Regions from separate parts of the Rhizobium sp. YAF28 genome, predicted to be linked through region 4. Evidence: predicted binding sites of a transcription regulator. Region 4 holds the regulator's gene; each other region holds the start of a gene.
What was found. The regulator PhoB, encoded in region 4, activates phosphate uptake and scavenging genes when phosphate is short. The targets are predictions, from matches to a motif close to TGTCATNNANCTGTCAT.
Positions count from the first base shown of each region.

Region 1: a site for PhoB is predicted at 3,201-3,217, ahead of AB4Z13_RS09580 (NAD-glutamate dehydrogenase). Genes of this name have one in related genera too.
Region 2: a site for PhoB is predicted at 2,969-2,985, ahead of AB4Z13_RS02405 (DUF47 domain-containing protein). Genes of this name have one in related genera too.
Region 3: a site for PhoB is predicted at 2,646-2,662, ahead of AB4Z13_RS10515 (TIGR03364 family FAD-dependent oxidoreductase). Genes of this name have one in related genera too.

Region 1 is NZ_JBFRCX010000003.1:392,069-397,467, reverse strand. Features, by position in the region: gene AB4Z13_RS09580 (NAD-glutamate dehydrogenase) at 1-2,993, opposite strand, end outside; gene pdxY (pyridoxal kinase PdxY) at 3,270-4,145, shown strand; gene AB4Z13_RS09570 (carbonic anhydrase) at 4,206-4,847, shown strand; gene AB4Z13_RS09565 (GGDEF domain-containing protein) at 4,940-5,399, shown strand, end outside.
Region 2 is NZ_JBFRCX010000001.1:457,397-462,795, forward strand. Features, by position in the region: gene AB4Z13_RS02390 (isocitrate lyase/PEP mutase family protein) at 11-853, shown strand; gene AB4Z13_RS02395 (DUF1254 domain-containing protein) at 1,179-2,204, opposite strand; gene AB4Z13_RS02400 (NUDIX hydrolase) at 2,361-2,915, opposite strand; gene AB4Z13_RS02405 (DUF47 domain-containing protein) at 3,027-3,671, shown strand; gene AB4Z13_RS02410 (anion permease) at 3,671-4,675, shown strand; gene AB4Z13_RS02415 (NUDIX hydrolase) at 4,813-5,346, shown strand.
Region 3 is NZ_JBFRCX010000004.1:95,860-101,258, forward strand. Features, by position in the region: gene ybaK (Cys-tRNA(Pro) deacylase) at 1-270, opposite strand, end outside; gene AB4Z13_RS10505 (ArsC family reductase) at 274-624, opposite strand; gene phnX (phosphonoacetaldehyde hydrolase) at 695-1,474, opposite strand; gene AB4Z13_RS10515 (TIGR03364 family FAD-dependent oxidoreductase) at 1,471-2,601, opposite strand; gene AB4Z13_RS10520 (peptidase M14) at 2,706-3,767, opposite strand; gene AB4Z13_RS10525 (2'-5' RNA ligase family protein) at 3,838-4,338, opposite strand; gene AB4Z13_RS10530 (AAA family ATPase) at 4,595-5,314, opposite strand.
Region 4 is NZ_JBFRCX010000004.1:326,587-331,985, reverse strand. Features, by position in the region: gene AB4Z13_RS11670 (GcrA family cell cycle regulator) at 329-859, shown strand; gene AB4Z13_RS11665 (pyrroline-5-carboxylate reductase) at 1,164-1,952, shown strand; gene phoB (phosphate regulon transcriptional regulator PhoB) at 2,149-2,832, opposite strand; gene phoU (phosphate signaling complex protein PhoU) at 2,964-3,677, opposite strand; gene pstB (phosphate ABC transporter ATP-binding protein PstB) at 3,722-4,537, opposite strand; gene pstA (phosphate ABC transporter permease PstA) at 4,552-5,399, opposite strand, start outside.

The DNA.
Region 1 (5,399 bases), on a different contig from region 4:
TCGCGATGATCGAAAGCGGCGACTAGCCGGATCTTCGGCGAGAGCAGCATGCCATTGCCGAAAACGTCACCGGACATGTCGCCGACGCCGGAAACTGTGAAAGGTGTCGTCTGGATACCGATGTCCATTTCGCGGAAATGACGCTTCACGGTTTCCCACGCGCCGCGTGCGGTGATGCCCATTTTCTTGTGATCGTAACCGGCCGAACCACCCGAAGCGAAGGCGTCGTCCAGCCAGAAGCCCGCTTCCTGAGCAAGGGCATTGGCGGTGTCGGAAAAGGTTGCCGTGCCCTTGTCGGCAGCGACGACGAAATAGGGGTCATCGCCATCGAGACGCACCGTGTTATCAGGCGGGACGATGTCGGCGCCGGAGATATTGTCAGTGATGGAAAGCAGCGTACGGATATAGGTTTTGTAGGCTTCCCTGCCTGCATTGAAGACCTCATCGCGGCTGCCGCCGATCGGCAGTTTCTTGGGATAGAAACCGCCCTTGGCACCGACAGGCACGATCACAGCATTCTTGACCTGCTGCGCCTTCACGAGGCCCAGAACTTCGGTACGATAGTCCTCGGCGCGGTCCGACCAGCGCAGGCCGCCACGGGCAACGCGGCCGAAGCGCAGATGCACGCCTTCCACTTCCACGCCATACACGAAGATTTCACGGAAAGGCTTCGGTTCCGGCAGGCCGTCGACCAGATGCGGGTCGAGCTTGAAGGCGAGCATCGCCTTCGGTGTCCCATCGGCATTGCGCTGGAAATAATTGGTGCGCAGCGTTGCATCGACGATATTGACATAGCGGCGCAGGATACGGTCGTCATCCAGGCTCGGCACGTCGGCAAGCTCGGCTTCGATTGCCTGATGCAGTTCGGCGAGCTTCTTGATACGCGCCTTTTCCGACAGCTTCGTATCGAGCGTGTCGTGGAACAGGCGGAAGATCGAAGCGGCGATAACAGGATATTTGTCGAGGGTGGTTGCGATATAATCCTGCGAATAGGCGATGCCGGCCTGGCGCAGATAGCGCGCATAGGCGCGCAGCACACTAACCTCGCGGGCCGAGAGACCGGCCGACAGGATCAGCCGGTTGAAGCTGTCATTGTCGATCGTGTCACTGAAGGCTGCGACGAAGGCTTCTTCGAGCGGTGCGCCAAAACGTGCGAGGTCAATGTCCGCACCGCTGCGAGCCTCGAGTTCCATGTCGTGCAGCACGACAATGTTGATGGCGCTGTCGGCGGCCGGAACTTCGATATCGAAGGTCCGTTCGCTCAGGACGTTGAAGCCGAGGTTTTCGAGTAGAGGCACGCGGCGCGACAGCGGCAGCTGTTCGCCGCTATGGAAGATCTTCAGCGACAGGATGCGGCCGCGTTCATCGTCCTGGCGATAGTAGAATTCGATGCGGATCGGCTCGCCGGCGGCGCATGCGGCGATGTCGGGCAGATCGCCGACCGCTTCATCCGGCGTGAAGGCTTCCTGGAAGGCGTTGCTGACGCCGAGCTTCGGCGCCTTGGGACCGGCGAGCATCTCGAAGCGGCTGTCCCAGCGCGCGGTGATCTGGCGGATCGTCTCCTCGAGCTTGGCCTGATGGATGCGTGGCGTCTTACCGCCCGAGCGGCCGATGATGAAGTGAACGCGAGCCACTCCACCTTCCGGGAAGGCCGGATAATAGGCGGAAACACGGCCGTCATAGACGGTTTTCAGATAGGCGCCGATGCGTTCGCGCACGATCGAGTCATATTCCTCGCGCGGCACGAAGATGATGACCGAGACGAAACGGTCGAAATGGTCGATGCGCGGCAGCACCCGCACGCGCGGGCGATCGGCGAGGTCATTGATCTGCTCTGCAAAGGTCGCGAGCAGCGGCGTATCGATCTGGAAGAGGTCGTCGCGCGGATAGGATTCCAGCGTATTGTCGAGCATACGGCCGGAGTGGCTCATCGGGTCGAAGCCGAAATGCTCCTTCACCTTCTCGATTTTGGACCGCAGTAGCGGGATTTCGGTGGCCGAGGACGTATAGGCTGTCGAGGTGAACAGGCCAACGATGCGGAGTTCCCCCGTTACGTTGCCCTGTGCGTCGAAGCGCTTGACGCCGACATAATCCATGTAGGCGCGGCGATGGACAATGGATTTCACGTTGGCTTTGGTGACGATCAGGAAATCGGGACCATCGAGGAAGGCGAGAATTTCCGGCGTCGTCGTCACGGCGTCCTTACCGGTGCGCAGAACAAGAACCTCGGGATTGGAGAGAATGCCGAGGCCTGTTCCCTTGTCGCGTTCGACCTTGGAATCGGGACCCTTGCCGGAATAGACGTAGTCGCGCATGCCGAGGAAGGTGAAGTTCTCGTCACGCAGCCAGGTCAGGAAGGCGATCGCCTCGTCACGGTCGGCTTTCTTGCGGCTGGCGTTGTAATTCGAAAGCTCTGAAATCACTTCATCGACGCGGGCAAGCATCGGCTTCCAGTCGGAAACGGCAAGCTCTACCTGCTCGAGTACTGCCTTGATCCGCTTGATCAGGTCGGCGGCCTGGGAGGGGCTCAGAGGCGAAATGTGAAGCTGGATGTGGCTCACCCGCTTTGCCGGGTCGCTCGGCACATCGGCGGAATAGAGTTCCGGAGCCTTGCCGTCTTCCAGGATCAGGATCGGATGAACTGCCATGTAGATGTCGCGGTAGGTGCTGGTCACCTCACCCATGACGGATTCGTAGAGGAAGGGCTTATTGTGATCCGTCACCGAAAGAATGGAGATTGCAACGCCATCGGGCGTGACATCGGCGACCGTGTCGATGCTGACGCGCGGCACCTTGCCGTTCCAGGCGCCGAGCTCGGCTGCCGAGTGTACGGAGGAAAGCGCAAGCATTTCCGGCGTGTAGAGTTCGAGGTCGTCGCCGCTGGCACGGCCGAAGAGAATTTCGGGATCGAGATGGGGTTCGCCGGTCGCGGCCGCGATTTTGCGCGCGCTCTCGATCTGCTTTTCCCGTTTTGGATTGTTTCTGGTGGCCATGGATCATCCCCCCGATTGTTTTGATGTGGGCAAGGTAGCAGAAGGTTCTTCGAAAGAATCCTTAAAAGAGCGCTTCGAAAAGTAGTTTTCGTGCTTTTTTGGCTATGCTGGCGAGAGATTTCGAAAGCTTTTAGGTCGTTTTATGCCTATCGACGGCGAAATGACTTTATCCGGCTTTTTCGTCCCGCCGCACATTTCCACGCTCCCGTGAAGAATGGTTGACAGCGCCTCGTCAAAAAGATCATCAACGGCGGTCGAAATTCGGATTCGGATGCCATGTCGGAAAACGCAGCGGGCGCAGTCATCGTCATCTCCAGCCATGTCGTGCGGGGGTCGGTTGGAAACCGTGCTGCGGTCTTTGCGCTGGAAACGCTCGGCCATCAGGTCTGGGCGCTGCCGACGATCGTGCTGCCCTGGCATCCCGGTCATGGCCGCTCGACACGGCTGACCTTCGCCGATGCCGATTTCGAGGCGGCGATTGACGATCTCATCCGCGCGCCATGGATCGGCGAGGTCAAGGCCGTCTTGTCGGGCTACTTCGGCAACGCCGCCCAGGCCCGCTCCGTCGCGAAACTCGTTGCATCCTTGCGCGAGAAGAATCCGGAGCTGCTCTATGTCTGCGATCCGGTCATGGGTGATCTCGGCGGCCTCTACGTCCCGGAAGCGACAGCCGAGGCGATCCGTGACCATCTGATACCGCTTGCCTCGCTCGCAACGCCGAACCGGTACGAACTTGCCTGGCTTTCAGGGGCGGCACTCGATGACAACAACGCGGTCATGGAGGCCGCTCTTTCGCTCGGCCCCTCACGCATGCTGGTCACATCGGCGGTGCCGATGATGGCGGGGGGCACCGGCAATCTCTATCTCTCCGGAAGGCATGCCCTGCTTGCCGAACACCGTGTCGTTGAAAACCCACCAAATGGGCTCGGCGACCTGCTTGCCGCCCTTTTTCTCTCTCGCCTGCTTTCGGGAATGGAGGATGAAAAGGCGCTGCAGCTGGCGACCGCCAGCGTGTTCGAAGTGTTGGCGCGCGCTGTCAAGCGCGGCAGCAACGAGCTGATGCTGGCAAGCGATGCCTCCAGTCTTTCGACGCCCATGGCAATGGTGCAGATGCGTCACCTGGTCCATCCTGCCCAGCGGCGGAAAAAATAGGTCTCAGGCTTTTGCAGCGCAGCAGTTGATCTTGGCTCACGCGCGCGCTAATCCAGAGACATGATGAGCTTCCCCAACTCCCTGCTGGACGGTTATCGCAACTTCATGAGCGGGCGATATGCCGATGCCCGCGACCGGTATCGGCAGCTTGCAGAAAACGGGCAGAACCCGACGACGCTCGTTATTGCCTGTTGCGACTCGCGCGCTGCTCCCGAGCTGATCTTCGACGCAGGGCCGGGCGAACTCTTCGTCATCCGCAACGTCGCCAACATGGTGCCGCCCTATGAACCGGATGGCCATTTCCATTCCACGTCGGCAGCGCTCGAATTCGCCGTGCAGGCGCTGAAGGTCAAGAATATCGTTGTCATGGGCCATGGCCGCTGCGGCGGTATCCGCGCAGCCCTCGATCCCGATGCCGAGCCTTTGTCATCCGGTGATTTCATCGGCCGCTGGATGTCGCTCGTTCGCCCTGCCGCCGAACAGATTGGCAGCAACAACGTCATGACGCCGGCCGAACGGCAGACTGCGCTGGAGCGGGTCTCCATCCGCAATTCGATCAACAATCTCAGATCTTTCCCTGATATCAAGGCGCTTGAAGAAGAGGGCAAGCTGGAGCTTCACGGCGCCTGGTTCGACATTTCGACCGGCGAGCTCTGGGTGATGGATTCTGAGACACTCGATTTTATCCGTCCCGAAATCTAGGGATAGACCGCTTTAGCAGTTTTTTAAGATATTCCACTAAGCTGCGCTTGCAGGCGGTATATGCGCGTGGATCAGTTATGAATTTCGAAGTGCTGAAATTCAAGAATATCAGAAGGGCAGTACTAGCCGCCATTCTGCTGCCCTTCGTCTTCATGATTGTCGAAGGAGTGGTGTTGATCCGCTCCTCGCTCATGCAGTACCGCGCGCTCGAAAATGACCATCTCTTTGCCGATGTTCTTGCTCGTGGAGGATCGATTGCTGCCAATGAGATCCTGGCGGAACTCGTCGCGACGCGAACCTACATCAACAATCCGGACGAGATAACCAGGGCGGCCATGATGGAAAGGCGGAGCGCGCTCGACAGCGAACGCGCGCGTTTCAACGCCAGTCTCCCGCCCGTTGAAACACTTGATCTCGGTCTGCAGTCACAGCTTTCCGATCTCCGCCTTGCTTACAGCCGTATCGTTGCGGCGCGTTCGGCGGTCGATCGAGGTTATTACGGCAAAGGCGGCAACCCCGTTCATATCTATGGTCAGGCCGGATTGAAGCAGC
Region 2 (5,399 bases), on a different contig from region 4:
GAGGAGAGTCGTGGCGGAGCAACAGGCGAAGTTCGATCAACTGAGGGCATTGCATCAGCGGGATGCGGCATTCGTTATTCCGAACCCATGGGATGCCGGCTCGGCCCGGATTCTGACGAGCCTTGGTTTCGAGGCCTTGGCAACGACCAGCGCCGGCTATGCCTTTTCCAAGGGCAAGCGGGATTCCTTTGCGAGCCTGAAGCGCGACGAAACCCTCAACAATGCCGGCGAGATCGTCGGGGCAACCGATCTTCCCGTATCGGCCGATCTCGAGGACGGGTTTGGTGCCGCGCCGGAGATCTGCGCCGAAACGATCCGGCTGGCCTCTGCGGTCGGGCTGGTCGGCGGATCGATCGAAGATGCCACCGGCGATCCGGCAAGGCCGATCTATGATCTCTCGCAGGCCGTCGAGCGCGTACAGGCCGCGGCGGAGGCGGCGCGGAAGCTGCCTTTCCTGCTGACGGCGAGGGCGGAGAATTTTCTCTGGGAGCGACCCGATCTCGATGACACGATCAAGCGGCTGCGGGCTTTCTCGGCAGCCGGCGCCGATGTGCTCTATGCGCCCGGTCTGCCTGATATCGACGCGATCCGAACCGTCTGCGCCGCGGTCGACAAGCCCGTCAATGTGGTGATGGGCCTGAAGGGGCCGCGCTACAGCGTTGCCGAACTCTCGGCGGCAGGCGTGCGGCGAGTGAGTGTCGGCGGGTCCTTTGCACGCGCTGCACTTGGTGCACTGCTGCGGGCGGCCGAGGAGGTGAGATCATCCGGCACCTTCACCTATGCCGCCGATGCGATCCCGGCAGCAACGCTCAGCCAGCTTATGTCGCAGGAGAAGCGAGGCGACCGACAGTAAGGCCGTTGGCACGCGCGCGCCTCAACCACGACCTTCGCCTTCGGCGCTTTTACGGCATCGGGATTCTTCGATGAAGCCCGCTTGAGGAGCGGGTGTCGGCGCAAGGATCACCCCCTATGTCCTGCCGGCCATCTCCCCCACAAGGGTGGAGATTGGCTGGGGGAATCGGCTTCCCCAAACTATAGGCGTTTGCAGCCCGGCTATTGGTAGAGAGAGGGAGGAGCATGCCGCTTGTCGATCTCCACCCTTGTGGGGGAGATGCCCGGCAGGGCAGAGGGGGTGTCCCACTGCAATCCTTCTCAGCAAGGGCCTCATACTCCGCTCCTCACTTCCCCACGGGCTGAGGCTCCGGAAATGTCCAGCTTCCATCCAGGATCGGCTGGCGCGGGCGGTAGAGGCGGACAGTGTAATTCCAGTCCTTCATTACGGGCAAGCAATTGGCAATCTTGTCGTCGCAGCCGCCGAATTGCACCTTGACCGCGCCGTCTGCTTCCTTGTCAGCGGTGATATTGTTTAGCGTATAGGCATTGAGCTTGTTCTTCTCGTAGTAGCCTTTGCCATTGTAGACGCTGACCGACCAGAAGCCGTCGACGGGAACATCCTTGACGGAGAGCCGGTAGACCATCTTGCCGTCGTTCTTCGGTGGTGTCTCGTTGAGGTAGATCGCGTCCTTCTCGGGATTTCCGCCCCAGCCGACGGCGCTGCCGATGAGATGGCGGATCGGGTCGACCTGATCTTTCGCCCCGAAGGCGCCCTTGAAATCCGGAATGGTCGTGCCCAGCACGATCAGCGCGTCACGGACCTTCTTCTGGCTCGCCTTGTCCCAGTCCGGGATCTCGAACGTTCCCGCATTTGCCTGGCTGATGGTGAGAGCGTTCTGGAGATTATGGACCTGCTTGACATCATCGGGGTCGTTGGGATCGACGAGGGTCCTGATGCCGACGAGGATGTAGCGCGTGCCGGCCGCTGCCCGATCATAGGTGTAACTGCCGGCGTCATATTTCACATCGCCGACTACGTAATGGTCTTCGTTGATGATCTGCATCGAGCGGAAGCGTTTGCCGGCGTCCGGAAGCGTGATGGTGACCGGCCCGGCATCGAGATCGATGACAGCGGATGAATAGAGCGTATCGCGGTTGGCCCGGATCACGGACTGATGATCGATGTCCATCGGTTCGCGATGATGGTTGAAGATACCGGTCTTGCCGCCGCCGTCCTTCACGGCATTGCTGAAATAGAGATCGGATTCGGCGCGGGCGAAATTGTCGACGGTGACCGGCTTGGCCGTCTGCGCCCCGGCCTGTGAGGCGAGCGCAAGTGCCAGCGTGGCGATGGCGGCACGGTAGGCAATGCGGACAGGCACTAATGCAGGTGCAGGCTTTGACCACCTCATGGCTCTCTCCCGTTTCGGTCAATTTTCCGAGGAAAAGCCTTTCACAGGCCCGATTTCGGGAGAAGTACGTTACCGTAAACCACGCCGTAAATGGCGGGCAGCAACACCTGCGGCTCAGGCCTTTTTCCTGCGCTGCCGCTTGCCGTGCCGCGGGTGAAAATCGACGAGCAGGGATTTCAATTCGAGTTCGCGCACGCGCCGTGCCGCTTCGTCGGGGCTCACCCAATCCAGCATGCGTTGGCCGGTTTCGCGGAACTGCCCTTGCGTATGCTCCACTTCGATCTGGAAGATATCGACGATGCAGGGCGCGACGTCGCCGTCATCCAGCTCCTTCAGATAGGTGTAGCGGCCGACCGGCTGCTTGCTCACCGTTCCGCGCACGCCGGCTTCCTCCCAGGCCTCGATGGCGGCTGCCTCATGCGGCTTCTTCTTTTTCATCGGCCAGCCCTTGGGAATGATCCAGCGGCCGCTGTCGCGCGTGGTGACGACGAGGACTTCGATTTCGGGGTGATCAGTCTCGGGACCGCCGTTTCGGTAACGGAAGCAGAGCGCGCCATATTGCTGGCGAAAGGCGCCTGAGAAAAGCTTCTCGGGTCTTTCTGCAAGCTGCTTCAGCAGGGGCTTTGAGGGTCCGGCGTAGGATTTTGCGCCTTTTTTGCGGGATTTCATGACATCTAGCATTGTCAAATTTTACTTTTTCGATCAATTGCCTGCGACGCTTTATGACAGATTTATGACAGTCTTCTACGACAGTCCCCGGTTCAGGAAGGATCGCCCGAGATGATGAGCGTGTTTCGCAAGATGATGCCGCGGGAGGACCGCTTCTTCGAGATGTTCTGCAGGCATTCGGAGACGGTCGTCGCAGCCGCCCATGCTATGGAAAAGCTGTTGAAGGGCGAGGCGGTTCAGGAGAATTGCGACAAGATCATCGCACTGGAAGACCAGGCTGACGACATCACCCGCGAAGTGCTGGTTGCTGTCCGGCGCAGCTTCATCACGCCCTTTGACCGCGGCGACATCAAGGATCTGATCCAGTCCATGGATGATGCGATCGACATGATGCACAAGACGGTGAAGATCATCCGCCTGTTCGAGCAGACGAGTTTCGACCCGCTGATGCAGGAGATGGGCGGGGAGATCGTCAAGGCGGCGGCCCTGATGGAGGAAGCAATCCCGCTTCTTAACAAGATGGGTGCGAATGCGCAGCGGCTGGCTGTCATCGCCGAAGAGATCACCCGGGTCGAAGGCCGCTCCGACGAACTGCATGACGAGGGGCTCAAGGACCTCTATCGCCGGCATGGCGCCAGCGGCAATGCCATGGCCTACATGATCGGCAGCGAGATCTACTCCAATCTGGAAAAGATCGTCGACCGGTTCGAGGACGTGGCCAATGAAATCAGCGGCGTCGTCATCGAGAACGTCTGATGGAAGCCTCTCTTTCCCTTCCGCTGCTGATCGGGTTGATCGGTGTGGCGCTATTCTTCGATTTCCTGAACGGGCTGCATGATGCGGCAAACTCGATTGCGACCATCGTTTCCACCCGGGTTCTCAGGCCGCAATATGCCGTCGGCTGGGCGGCCTTCTTCAATTTTATCGCCTTCCTGTTTTTCGGCCTGCATGTTGCCGAAACGCTCGGCACCGGCATTATCGATCCGGCCATCGTCTCGCCGCAGGTGATCTTTGCTGCACTGATGGGGGCGATCGTCTGGAACATCGTCACCTGGCTGTTTGGCATTCCCTCTTCGTCTTCGCATGCGCTGGTCGGCGGGCTTGTCGGGGCAGGATGGGCGAAGGTCGGTTTCAGCTCCATCGTCTGGGGCGGCTTGTTGAAGACGGTTGGCGCGATCTTCATGTCGCCGGCGATCGGCTTCCTGCTTGCGCTGTTCTTCGTCCTCGTCGTCTTCTGGCTCTTCGTGCGCCAGACGCCCTTTGCTGTCGACCGCACCTTCCGCTTCATGCAGTTCGTGTCGGCCTCGCTCTATTCGCTCGGACATGGCGGCAACGATGCGCAGAAGACCATGGGCATCATCGCCGTTCTTCTCTTCAGCCAGGGGCAGCTCGGCCCGAGTTTCCATGTGCCGCTCTGGGTGGTCATCTCCTGCCAGTCGGCCATGGCGCTCGGCACGCTCTTCGGCGGCTGGCGGATCGTGCATACGATGGGCTCGAAAATCACCAGGCTCAACCCGATGCAGGGGTTCTGCGCCGAGACCGGCGGGGCGCTGACGCTGTTTGCCGCGACCTGGCTCGGCATTCCCGTGTCGACGACGCATACGATCACCGGAGCGATCATCGGTGTCGGCGCCGCGCGACGCTTGTCGGCCGTGCGCTGGGGTGTTGCGGGCAACATCGTCATCGCCTGGGTGATCACCATGCCGGCTGCCGCTGCCATCGCGGCCGCCTGCTATGGGATTGCAAGCCTGTTTGCCTAAGGGCAGGGGTCCGCTCGATGTATCGGATACCCTAATTTTAGGGGTCGCCATTTTCGATCGGATGTTGCGCTCTATTCTCCATGCAAGGAGAAGGAGACAACGAGCGGACCATGCATTTATCCAGGCATTTATCTGAATTGAATGAGGAAACCCCGGCAAAGACAGGCCGCCGCGAGATCGACCAGTGCGGCGCCATTTGTTGCCGCGTCGAGAGAGGCGGAAGGCTGAGCGTATTGCTCGTCACCAGCCGCGATACCGGACGATGGGTGATCCCGAAGGGCAATCTCGGAAGAAAGGAAAGGCCCTATCGCTGCGCCCAGCGCGAGGCTTTCGAAGAGGCTGGCATCATCGGCAGGGTCAGGAAGAAGCCGATTGGCTTTTACACCTATCTGAAGGATCACGTGACGCCGCTGAGGGTTTCTGTTCATCTGCTGCGGCTGGAGAGCGAGGCCGCGCATTTTCGCGAATATGCCGAGAGGCAGAAGATCTGGATTTCTCCGGCGGAAGCAGCATTACTTGTCGAAGAGCCGGAGCTGCAGGCACTCTTCCGGTGCATCGATGCGGACAATCCCCTGACATCGCAGGACCGGCTGAAGCCGCGTCGGATCCCCGGACGGCGGCCGGTGCATGAGGCGGCGGTATCGCTCGCCACGTCGCCGGCATCGCACTGACGGCCTTCAGTTGCGCGGAATGGACTTTGAAATGACGAAGGCCCGGCATACGG
Region 3 (5,399 bases), 230 kb from region 4:
GGCCGGTTTCATCATATTGGCCGATTTGCCATGAAAGGCGCTCGCGAGTTTCTTCATGCTGACCTCGCGGTCGGAGGGCACGACCACGCAGACCGGTTTTCCGTCCACCTCCGCCATCAGCGTCTTCAACACGCGATGCGGCTCCTCGCCCAGCGCTTCGGCCGCCTGCAGCCCGACTCGCTCGGCGTTTGGATCATAGTCATAGGCATGAACCGTAAAGGTGACGCCGGCCTGCGTGAGAACCTGGGTGGCACGGGTGGTCTTGGACATGGCTCAGCCCTCGAATGTCCGCGCGTAAATCTCCGGCTTGAAGCCGATCAGCAGCTTGCCGCCGGTTTCCAGTACCGGTCGCTTGATCATCGATGGCTGGTCGAGCATCAGGGCGATCGCCCTTTCGCGGTCGAGATTTTCGCGCGCGGCGTCAGGCAGATTGCGGAAGGTCGTGCCGGCGCGATTCAGCACCGTTTCCCAGCCTGTCTCGTCGATCCATCGTTCCAGATGCGCCCGGTCGATGCCGACGGCCTTGTAATCGTGAAAGTCGTAGGCGACGCCGTGTTCGTCCAGCCAGTTGCGGGCCTTCTTCATCGTGTCGCAGTTCTTGATACCGTAGATGGTGATGGCCATGCCGGTTCGATCTCCCTATTTCTCAGGGGAGATATCACCCTGGATGAAAGCTGCAAACGCCGTCTGGCCCTTATCCCTCGAGCTCTTCGATGAGTGCTGGCAGGTCGGCCACGGTCTCGATGACGTAGTCGGCGCCGGCAGCAATCAGCTTCTCGCCGATCCGCTTGTGCAACTCGGCTCGCGCCTCCGGCGAAAGTGCATCCACCTCTTCAGGCGTCAGACCCGCCTCATTGCCGGAGAGCGTCACGCCAACGGTAACGCAGCCTGCGGCGGCACCCTCGGCAATGCCGGGTTCGGTATCATCGACCTTCAGGACGGCAGAGGCCGGATAGACCATCAGGTCGAGGAAGCATTTGTACATGCCGATCGGCGTCGGCCGGCCAAGCGGCAGATCGTCGGCACAGATCAGATTATCGGGTGCATAACCCTGTTCAGCGGCAAGCGGCAGCACGCGCTCCATAATCGAGCGCGTATAGCCTGTCGTCGAGCCGATCTTCATCTGCCGTTCGCGCAGGTATTCGATCGTCTTGATCGCACCGGGCACCAGCGCGCAGTAATCGGTCACGACAGCTTCGTTGAGCGGCACGAAGAGGTCGTAAACGCGGTCGATGGCCGCCTCGTCCGGAAGCGCGCCTTGTGCCGCCTGCCAGCGGGCGGCGATATGCGGTTCGGCCAACATCGCTGCGATATGCGCACGCTTCGGGAGCCCCATCGGCTTGCGTGCGTCGGCAATCGTCACCTCGACGCCGAACTTGCCGAAGGTGTCTACAAAGGCGCCCATCGGTGCGAAGGAGCCGAAATCGATGACCGTGCCGGCCCAGTCGAAGACCACTGCCTTGAATTGCGTCATGCTGCGCTCCCGTAAAGATCTTCGATGGTTTCCTCGCCGATACCGAAGGCGGTCGAGGCACCGCAGCCTGCCGTCACCACGACGATGCGCAGCGCATCGGAAGGCTTGTCGGTGAACCGCCAGCGGTCCGGGGCGGAGGCATAGGTGCCAATCCAGCGTTCGGTGATGAAGCGACCAGGCAGGTTGAGCACGGCATCCATCTCGTCGAGGGTCAGCCGGTCAACCCGCTCCAGCCCAAAGGGATCGGGCGTTTCGGAGTAATGGTGGCTGTCGCCGACGATCAGCGATCCGTCTTCCGACTGCGTAATGATCAGGTGGATGCCGTTCTCGCGCTCCGGCTTGAATTCCCGGTCAAGCCGCGCCTTCAGGGCGGTCGCCTCAGGCAATTCGGCATAACCGAGATAACGCCCGAGACCGAGATCAGACATGACGGCGGTGCTGAGCGAGACCCGTTGCGCCGGCACGACACGCATCATCTGCAGCTTGCAGCGTGTCACGTTATATGCAGCGATCCGATCCGCAAACAGGCTCTTGAAATCGTCGCCGGGGCAAACAGCCACCGTCTCCGCCTCGATCAGGCCGGTTGACGTCTCGATCCGGGGCGGCTCGACGGCGCTCACTGCTGTCGAGCGGCGGAACTCAATGCCATATTTGACTTCGAGATAGCGGGCGAGCAGCGGAACGGCCGTGCGGGATTCGACCCGCAGTTCATGTGGGCTATAGAGTGTGAAGCGCCCCGCCTCCGGCCGCAGTGCCGGCACAAGCCGCCGCGCCTCCTCGATCGTCAGCCTTTCGCAGCCTTCGCCCATCTCTGTGCGCAGGAAGGCGTCGATCACGGCTTCGGATTCGTCGAGCCTTGCGGCAAGGAGCAGCCCGCGCTGCAGGACGTCGATGCCGGCGTCGTCGACAATCTCGGCCCAGATATCGCGGGCCTGGCGTGCCTTATTCCAGCAGTCGCCGGCCTGCTGGCCGGTCACCGTCACAAAGCCGAAATTGCGCACCGAGGCGCCATTTGCCTGTGCGTCGCGGTCGATAACGACGACCCGTTTGCCGCGCTTTGCCGCCGCCAGCGCATGCGCCAGCCCGACAATTCCCGCGCCGACGATCGCAATGTCGTAATGCGGCATAAAAGCTCCTTCGCAACATGTCTGCAACGGCTTGGCGGATTTTCTTGAAGCCTGTGTGACAGTTGCGCGGAGCCTTACATCCGCGTGTGGAAAAGAACGCTGGTTCAGTCTTCCAGCGTGCCGGCCTTTCGCGTTGCCTTGCTCGGCTTGTCGGCGGCAATCTTTATCAGGTCGCCGCGCCGGCGCACCAGCCGGTCGGAAGTGCGGGTCAGCAGCAGTCCGTCCTGCGGCGCCCGGATGTCGATATCGCCCTCGGTAAAACCGGGCCGGGTGACGATCGTCGCCAGAAGCTCTCCTTCCGAGACACGCTCGCCGATATTGCGGTGGAAGAGCACGGTACCGCCCTGCGGCGCACGCACGATCTCGACATTGTCGAGCGGCACGGCTGGTCCGGAGAAGGGTTTGTCTCCGGCTGCCCCGCCGTTGACAACACCGCGCCCGATCAGGAACTGCAGCAGGCCTTCGGCGTCTTTCTCGGCCATATCGGGATAGACGTCGCGGCGGCCGCGCAGTTCCACCGTCACCGAAAGCTTGCCCGGAAGCTTGGCCTTACGCTCGCCCGGCACCTCATATTTCCAGGCAAAACCGACCGCTTCTTCGAAGGCGGAGCTTTCGCCATCCGAAAGCAGCACCGCTTCCATGTCGAGCGCATTGGCAAGGTCCGCTGCCTCCGGCCAGAAGGCTTCGTCGATATAGGCATATTGCAGCGATTCATCATCGCAATGCAGATCGAGCACCAGATCGGCCCCGAGCGCCATATGAATCAGCTCTCGCTTCAATCGATCCGTAGCCGGATAATCATCAAGGCCGCCAAGCAATTCCTCCCGGTCGCGAACCGAGATCAGCGGAAAGTCCCGATTGAAATTGGTCCGCGATCCCAAATCGAAACGGCCCTGCAACTCGCCGAAATGAGATTGCGCCGCGCCGATCGGATTTGCCTGCGGCACGAGCGTGATATCGCCGGCGATCCATCCTTCGCTTTCTGATTGCCTGAGTTGAAGGCAGAGAAAATGCGCCAGCGCGGTTCCCGGCAGTTCATTGGAATGCAATGCGGCCTGGATATAGACCTTAGGCGCCGCCGGATTGCTTCCCCTGAAGCGCATGACCGGCAACCGCCATTCGATGCCGGGCGTATCGCCGGGGATGATGATCTCTGAAACGTCCACTGTCTTGCTCCGCATGTGCATATTGAGTGGGGAGTTTTATGCGAATCCCCACCCGCGGTGCAAGCGCAGCTCAGCCGAGCAGAGGCCAGCGGTTGATGACGTGATGCTCGCTCTTCCCGTAGATGCTGTGGATCAACAGGAACTCCCGGATCGTCCACCGGAGAGGTCGGTCAAGCTTTTCAGGCAGAACGGTCTTGCGATCATAGAGCAGCGTCATGTGCGGCGTCAGATGGCCGCCGACATTATAGGGCAGTCCGGCCTCGAACAGACCGTCTTGAATTTGCCGCCTAAGGTCCATCAGCGCCCCGTTTTCTTGTCTGCTGCAGACGACGAAGGCTTGTGACTGGCCCGGATGGCGGAAGCTCATAACTTCGTCGAGCACAAGTTCGAAGGGTTCAGCACGGACTGCGGCGGCGATCTGTTCCGCGCCGAATACGATATCATCCGGTAGCCGACGGTAAGAGCCGATGCCGTTGAGCGTGACATGGAGCACGGGGCTGGGGCGCGAAGGACCAGTCAGAAAATGGGCATCGCGGTAGAATTGCGCGACCTCCAGTGCTCCGGATGTCACTTCGGGGGTCGGTCGAACTGCGAAGAAGATCGTGTGGTGAGGCTTCCCGACAGGGCTTGATTTCCGGGGATCAGCGCCATTCGGATCGAGTGGAAAATGAGGCATTTGAACTACGGACTACATCGCCCGCCTCCTTGTTAACCAAGGAGGAGCCTATCAGTATTGGCTATTATGTCAAGAACAAAACGCGAACGGAAACGGCTGCCGATGGGCAGCCGTTTGCTGGCGTCTGTATAAGGGGCAAAGCTCACGCTCCTTAAGCGGCGTCTTTGACGGGCTCAACAGCCTTCTTGGAAGACTTGGCGCGGGCTGCCTTCGGCGGTGCGAGACGAAGAACATCGTCTGCCAGCAAGCGGGCATTGTCTTGCGCCTTGTCGAGATTGCTGACACGGGCAGGGTCCATCGTGTAGAGGCTGCCGCCGGAAACGAACATGTCCCGATAGGCGGCACGCTCGATCAGCGCCGTGTCGATGACATTGACCTGCTGCTTTGCGAGCAGACCCTTGACCGCCAGCAATGCACGCGTGGTGATGATCGAACTGATGCGCGTCAGCACGACCGAATGCGGGATGCGGATATCATGCTGGGCAGCAAGCTGCTTCATGATCTCAAGCACCTGGGCGCCGCCGACCGCGTCCATGGCGCAGCCCTGCACCGGAACCATTACATGATCGGAAAAGCCGATGGCCTTCGCCATCAGCGGGCTCAGACCGGCCGGCAAGTCGATGATGATATAACCACCGCGCTTCTTGAGGTCCTTGATCTGCTGTTCGATAGTATCTTCGCTGACACCGGAGATGACGGCGAATTCGGCTGCGTCGCCGGTCAGACGGTGCCAGCGGCCGGCCCACTGCTGGGGATCGGCATCCAGAACGGAAACGCGATGGCCACGGCGAGCCAGTTCTGTGGCAAGAACAAGAGCGACCGTTGTCTTGCCGGCCCCTCCTTTCGTATTCGCAAATGTAATGATTGGCATCGATTACCTCGGGTTGATGAGTTGGCGGCAGTCATCCCTGGGAGAGACGCGTCTCGGGCTTTAAGGAACAGCGACTTTCACAGTG
Region 4 (5,399 bases):
CTATTTACTTTTCGCACTGCAATGTCAACAAAACTGAGGATTTAGCACATGCGTCAAGCCTCAAATCAGACTTGCAGGTCTATCAACAGCTAATGTTGCAGAAATGACTCTCCGGGGAAGCAAGTTGGGGAAAACCCCGAATTCGGATTCATCGGATTCACGCGACTCTTGTCACAGAGTCAGGCTCACACTAGGTTAAAGTTCAATTACTAGACTGCATGCGGCGGAACTAGTCACCAAAATTGATCAGGCGTTTCTTGCTTCGGAGACTTCCGAGGCAACGGTGAGGGATTCTGCCATCACCAACGCGAAAGGTGGAGACAGGGCAATGAACTGGACAGACGAGCGTGTCGAGAAGCTCAAGAAGCTTTGGTCAGAGGGGCTGAGCGCCAGCCAGATCGCTGCGCAGCTTGGCGGAGTGAGTAGAAACGCTGTTATCGGCAAGGTTCACCGGCTCAGTCTTCCCGGCCGCGCCAAGGCCGGCGGCACGGCAACCGCTGCGCGCGCAACGAAGCGCAATACGTCGGCTCCGCGCGCCCCGAACTATGCGTCTCGCATCACCACCCGCACCGTTACCCGCCAGCAGGGCGCAACGATGCTGAAGGAAGAGATCGAGATCGAAACGGTCGAGGAAATGGAATACGTGCCGGCCAAGAATGTGGTCGTGCCGATTTCACGCCGCCTTGGCCTGACGGAACTGACGGAGCGCACCTGCAAGTGGCCGGTCGGCGATCCGCTGAAGGACGACTTCTACTTCTGCGGCTGCGACTCCCCGGATTCCTCGCCCTATTGCAACTATCACCAGCGCCTCGCCTACCAGCCGGTCAGCGAACGCCGCAAGGCTGTCCGGGTCGCCTGACCCGCGATCTTCCAACAGACGCAACGTACCATCACCCCTCCTCGCCTATGCGCGGAGGGGTGATTTTTTTAGCCGGCACAGGAGGACTGGAAAACCGCTCCTGACCACGACTATCTGCCGGAGGCCGATCTCTGCCGGTCGTTCACCATGCCTGACAATGCGAAGTTACGTGGCCAACACCACCGATGTGTTTCAGCCCCAGGCTGGCATGGAACGGTGGTCATGGCGCTGTAACGCGATTTTCTGATGCAGATGCGGTATTCTCGTGGAGTAGCACGGCGCAAACAGTCGGTCAGGGGTGCCAATGGAGATCGATCCAAAGCGGATGACAATGGGGTTCGTCGGGACGGGCACGATTACCGAGGCCGTCGTCACCGGATTGGGCAAGACAGCGTTTCGCGACACACCGATCGTGCTGTCACCGCGCAGCGCAAGCGTCGCCGCCCGCCTTGCGGCGGCAAACCGGAATGTGTCGATCGCTTTGGGGAACCAGGATGTTCTCGACCGATCCGATCTCGTATTTGTGGCGGTGAGGCCGCAAATTGCCGAGGAGGTCATCCGCTCGCTCCGATTTCGGCCGGGCCACCATGTCATCAGCTTCGTCGCGGCCACGCCAATGGATCAACTGCTGGCGTGGATCGATCAGCCAGTTCGCCTGAGCCTGGCAATTCCACTTCCGTTCATCGCAGATCTTCAGGGCGCGACTGCGATCTACCCGCCCGACGAGGTTTCCCACGCCCTCTTTTCGGCGCTCGGAACGGCGATCCAGGTTGAAAACAGACCTGAGTTCGAACTTCTCGCGGTGGCGAGCTGCCTGATGGCCACCTATTTCGGCATCCTGGACGCGACGTCGACCTGGCTGCAGAGCCAAGGGCTTTCGAGAACGGCTGGCGACGCCTACCTCCGTCAATTGTTTTCCGGCCTCGCCCATGCTGCCCGTTCGAAACCTGTCGCGAGTTTTGATGAACTCATCGGCGAGCATTCGACCAAGGGCGGATTGAATGAACAGGTGCTCGAAGACTTTCGCGATTTCGGTGGCGCTGTGGCTCTGCAAAAGGCTCTTGATCGAGTTCTTGCACGCATTCGTCTGTAGAAAGCAAACCCTCTTGAAGTTCGCTTTCGGCGCCTAGTGTCGGCTTCCAGAAGAAGCTGTGCTTCGCCGAGACAGGTCGCTTCAAGCTCGACGGACAGGGCGGGCCTACCCATCGCTGTTTCTTCAGAAGGACACCAGATAAGCAAACGGGCCGCCCGGCAAGCGAGCGACCCGTCTGGACCTCCGATCACTCGGATCAGGCTTCCATGGAATATCCCGCGCCGCGGACGGTGCGGATGACATCCTGCATGTTGGAGAAGTTCAGCGCCTTACGCAGGCGCCCGACATGGACGTCGACGGTACGTTCGTCCACGTAGATATCGTGGCCCCAGACGCCATCCAGAAGCTGCGAGCGGGAGAAGACCCTGCCCGGCGACGACATCAGGAATTCGAGCAGGCGGAATTCGGTCGGGCCGAGGCGCACTTCGCGGCTCTTGCGATGAACGCGATGGGTTTCGCGATCGAGCTCGATATCACCACACTTCAGAACGGTGGAGAGAACCTCCGGACGGGCGCGTCGCAGCATCGCCTTGACGCGGGCAACGAGTTCCGGCGTGGAGAAGGGCTTGACGACATAGTCGTCCGCGCCGGTCGAGAGACCGCGAACGCGTTCGCTCTCTTCGCCGCGTGCCGTCAGCATGATGATCGGCAGGCGCTCGGTCTCCGGCCGCATGCGCAGCCGGCGGCAGAGTTCGATGCCGGAAACGCCCGGCAGCATCCAGTCAAGGATGAGCAGGTCCGGCGTGCGCTCCTGAAGCCGGATTTCGGCCTCGTCGCCACGGAGGATCGTATCCACCTCGAAACCTTCAGCCTCGAGGTTGTAGCGGAGAAGCACACTCAGCGCCTCTTCATCTTCAACAACTGCAACTCTTGGGATCATGCGTGTCAGTCTCCTAATGCATGATCCTTAAACCGGGGGTGATTTAAGCAACGGACCATGCAGAAACTTGGAATTGGCTGCGACCTTTGCGCGCCCCAGCGCAGGGCGCGCACGCAATTGGCAGGTCCGGATTACTCCGTCACCGCACCGACGGTATTGGAGCTGTCGTCCTTCGGACGCTCACCCTCCGGCTGGGCGCCGGTTGCCATGTAATAGATCGTCTCAGCGATGTTGGTCGCATGGTCGCCGATGCGCTCGATGTTCTTGGCGCAGAAGAGAAGATGCGTGCAGCTCGTGATGTTGCGCGGATCTTCCATCATGTAGGTGAGGAGTTCGCGGAACAGCGAGGTGTACATCGCGTCGATCTCGTCGTCGCGCTCGCGGATGGACTTGGCCTTGTCCGCAGAACGCGTCGTATAGACGTCGAGCACTTCCTTGAGCTGGACGAGCGCCAGTTCGGAGAGATGCTCGAGACCGCGGGCGAGCTTGCGCGGAACGCCGGTGCTCTGGACGGCGATGACGCGCTTTGCGGTGTTCTTGCCGAGGTCGCCGACACGCTCGAGGTCGGCGGCGATGCGGATCGAACCCATGATCTCGCGAAGGTCGGAGGCCATCGGCTGGCGACGGGCGATCGTGACGATCGCCTTGTCGTTGATTTCGCGTTCCGCGTGATCAAGGATCACGTCGTCGGAAATGACCTTCTGGGCGAGCGCAGTGTCGCCGTTGACCAGCGCACGGACGGCCTCGCCGACCATCTGTTCGGCAAGACCACCCATCTCGGAAATGCGCCGGGACAGGAATTTCAGATCGTCATCGTAAGCGGAAAAAATATGTGTCGATGCCATGGGGCTTTGTCCTCGAAAATCGGGAAGGCTTCACATCGCCAAAATCAGCCGAACCGGCCCATGATATAGTCCTGGGTGCGCGGATCGTCGGGATTGGTGAACATCTTGTCGGTGTCGTTTTCCTCGACCAGGTTGCCGAGGTGGAACATGGCCGTACGCTGTGATACGCGCGCGGCCTGCTGCATGGAATGCGTCACGATGACGATGGTGTAGTTTTCACGCAGCTCATGGATCAGCTCTTCGACCTTGGCAGTCGCGATCGGGTCGAGCGCCGAGCAGGGCTCGTCCATCAGGATGACTTCCGGGCTGACGGCAACGGCGCGTGCGATGCACAGACGCTGCTGCTGACCGCCGGAAAGGCCGGTGCCGGATTCATGCACGCGATCCTTGACCTCATTCCAGAGGCCGGCGCGCTGCAGGCTCGTCTCGACGATCTGGTCCAGGTCGGCCTTGGATTTGGCGAGGCCGTGGATGCGCGGTCCGTAGGAGACGTTTTCATAGATTGTTTTCGGGAACGGATTCGGCTTCTGGAACACCATGCCGACACGGGCGCGGAGTTCGACGACGTCGATGTCAGGATCGTAGATATCGTCGCTGTCGAGCGTGATCTTGCCGGTGACGCGGCAGCCATCGATCGTGTCGTTCATGCGGTTCAGCGACCGCAGGAAGGTGGACTTGCCGCAGCCCGACGGGCCGATCAGGGCGGTCACGGTGTTTTCGCGGACGTTCAGATTGACATCGAAAAGCGCGCGCTTCTCGCCGTAATAAACGGAGACATCCTGTCCGATCATCTTATACGGGACGTTGCTCATTTTCTGGTCCAGCGCCTTCTCAACTGCAGCTTCCGTCAACATGTTCATGATCTCTACTCCGTTTACCAGCGGCGCTCAAAGCGACGACGCAAGAGGATAGCTCCCATGTTCATGACGATCAGGAACAGGAGCAGGACGATAATGGCACCCGAGGTTCTTTCCACGAATGCGCGCTCGGCTTCGTTGGCCCACATGTAGACCTGAACCGGAAGCGCCGTGGAGGGATCGAGTGGACTGCTCGGCGCCTGGGCGACGAAGGCGACCATGCCGATCAGCAGCAGCGGCGCAGTTTCGCCGAGTGCGTGGGCAAGGCCGATGATCGTGCCGGTCAGGATGCCGGGCATTGCAAGCGGCAGCACGTGGTGAAACACCATCTGCATCTTCGAGGCGCCGAGGCCGAGGGCAGCCGCGCGGATCGACGGCGGCACGGCACGGAGCGCTGCACGCGTGGCGATGATGATCGTCGGCAGCGTCATCAGCGTCAGCACCAGGCCGCCGACCAGCGGTGCCGAACGCGGCAGGCCGGCGAAGTTGATGAAGACCGACAGGCCGAGCAGACCGTAGACGATCGACGGGACGGCGGCGAGGTTGTTGATATTGACCTCGATCAGGTCCGTCAGCTTGTTCTTCGGCGCGAATTCCTCAAGGTAAATCGAGGCAGCGACGCCGATCGGCAGCGAAAGCACGAGAACGATCAGCATCAGGTAGAGCGAGCCGATGAGGGCGACGCCGAGACCTGCGGCTTCCGGACGGCTGGAATTGCCGTTGACGAAGAGGCCGGTGTTGAACGTCTTGTGGAGAGCACCGCTCGCCTTCAGCTCATTCATCCAGGCAACCTGCTTGTCGTTGACCTTACGGTTCTTCTCATCGACCGAAAGATTGATCTGGCCCTTGTTGGCGCTGTCGATAT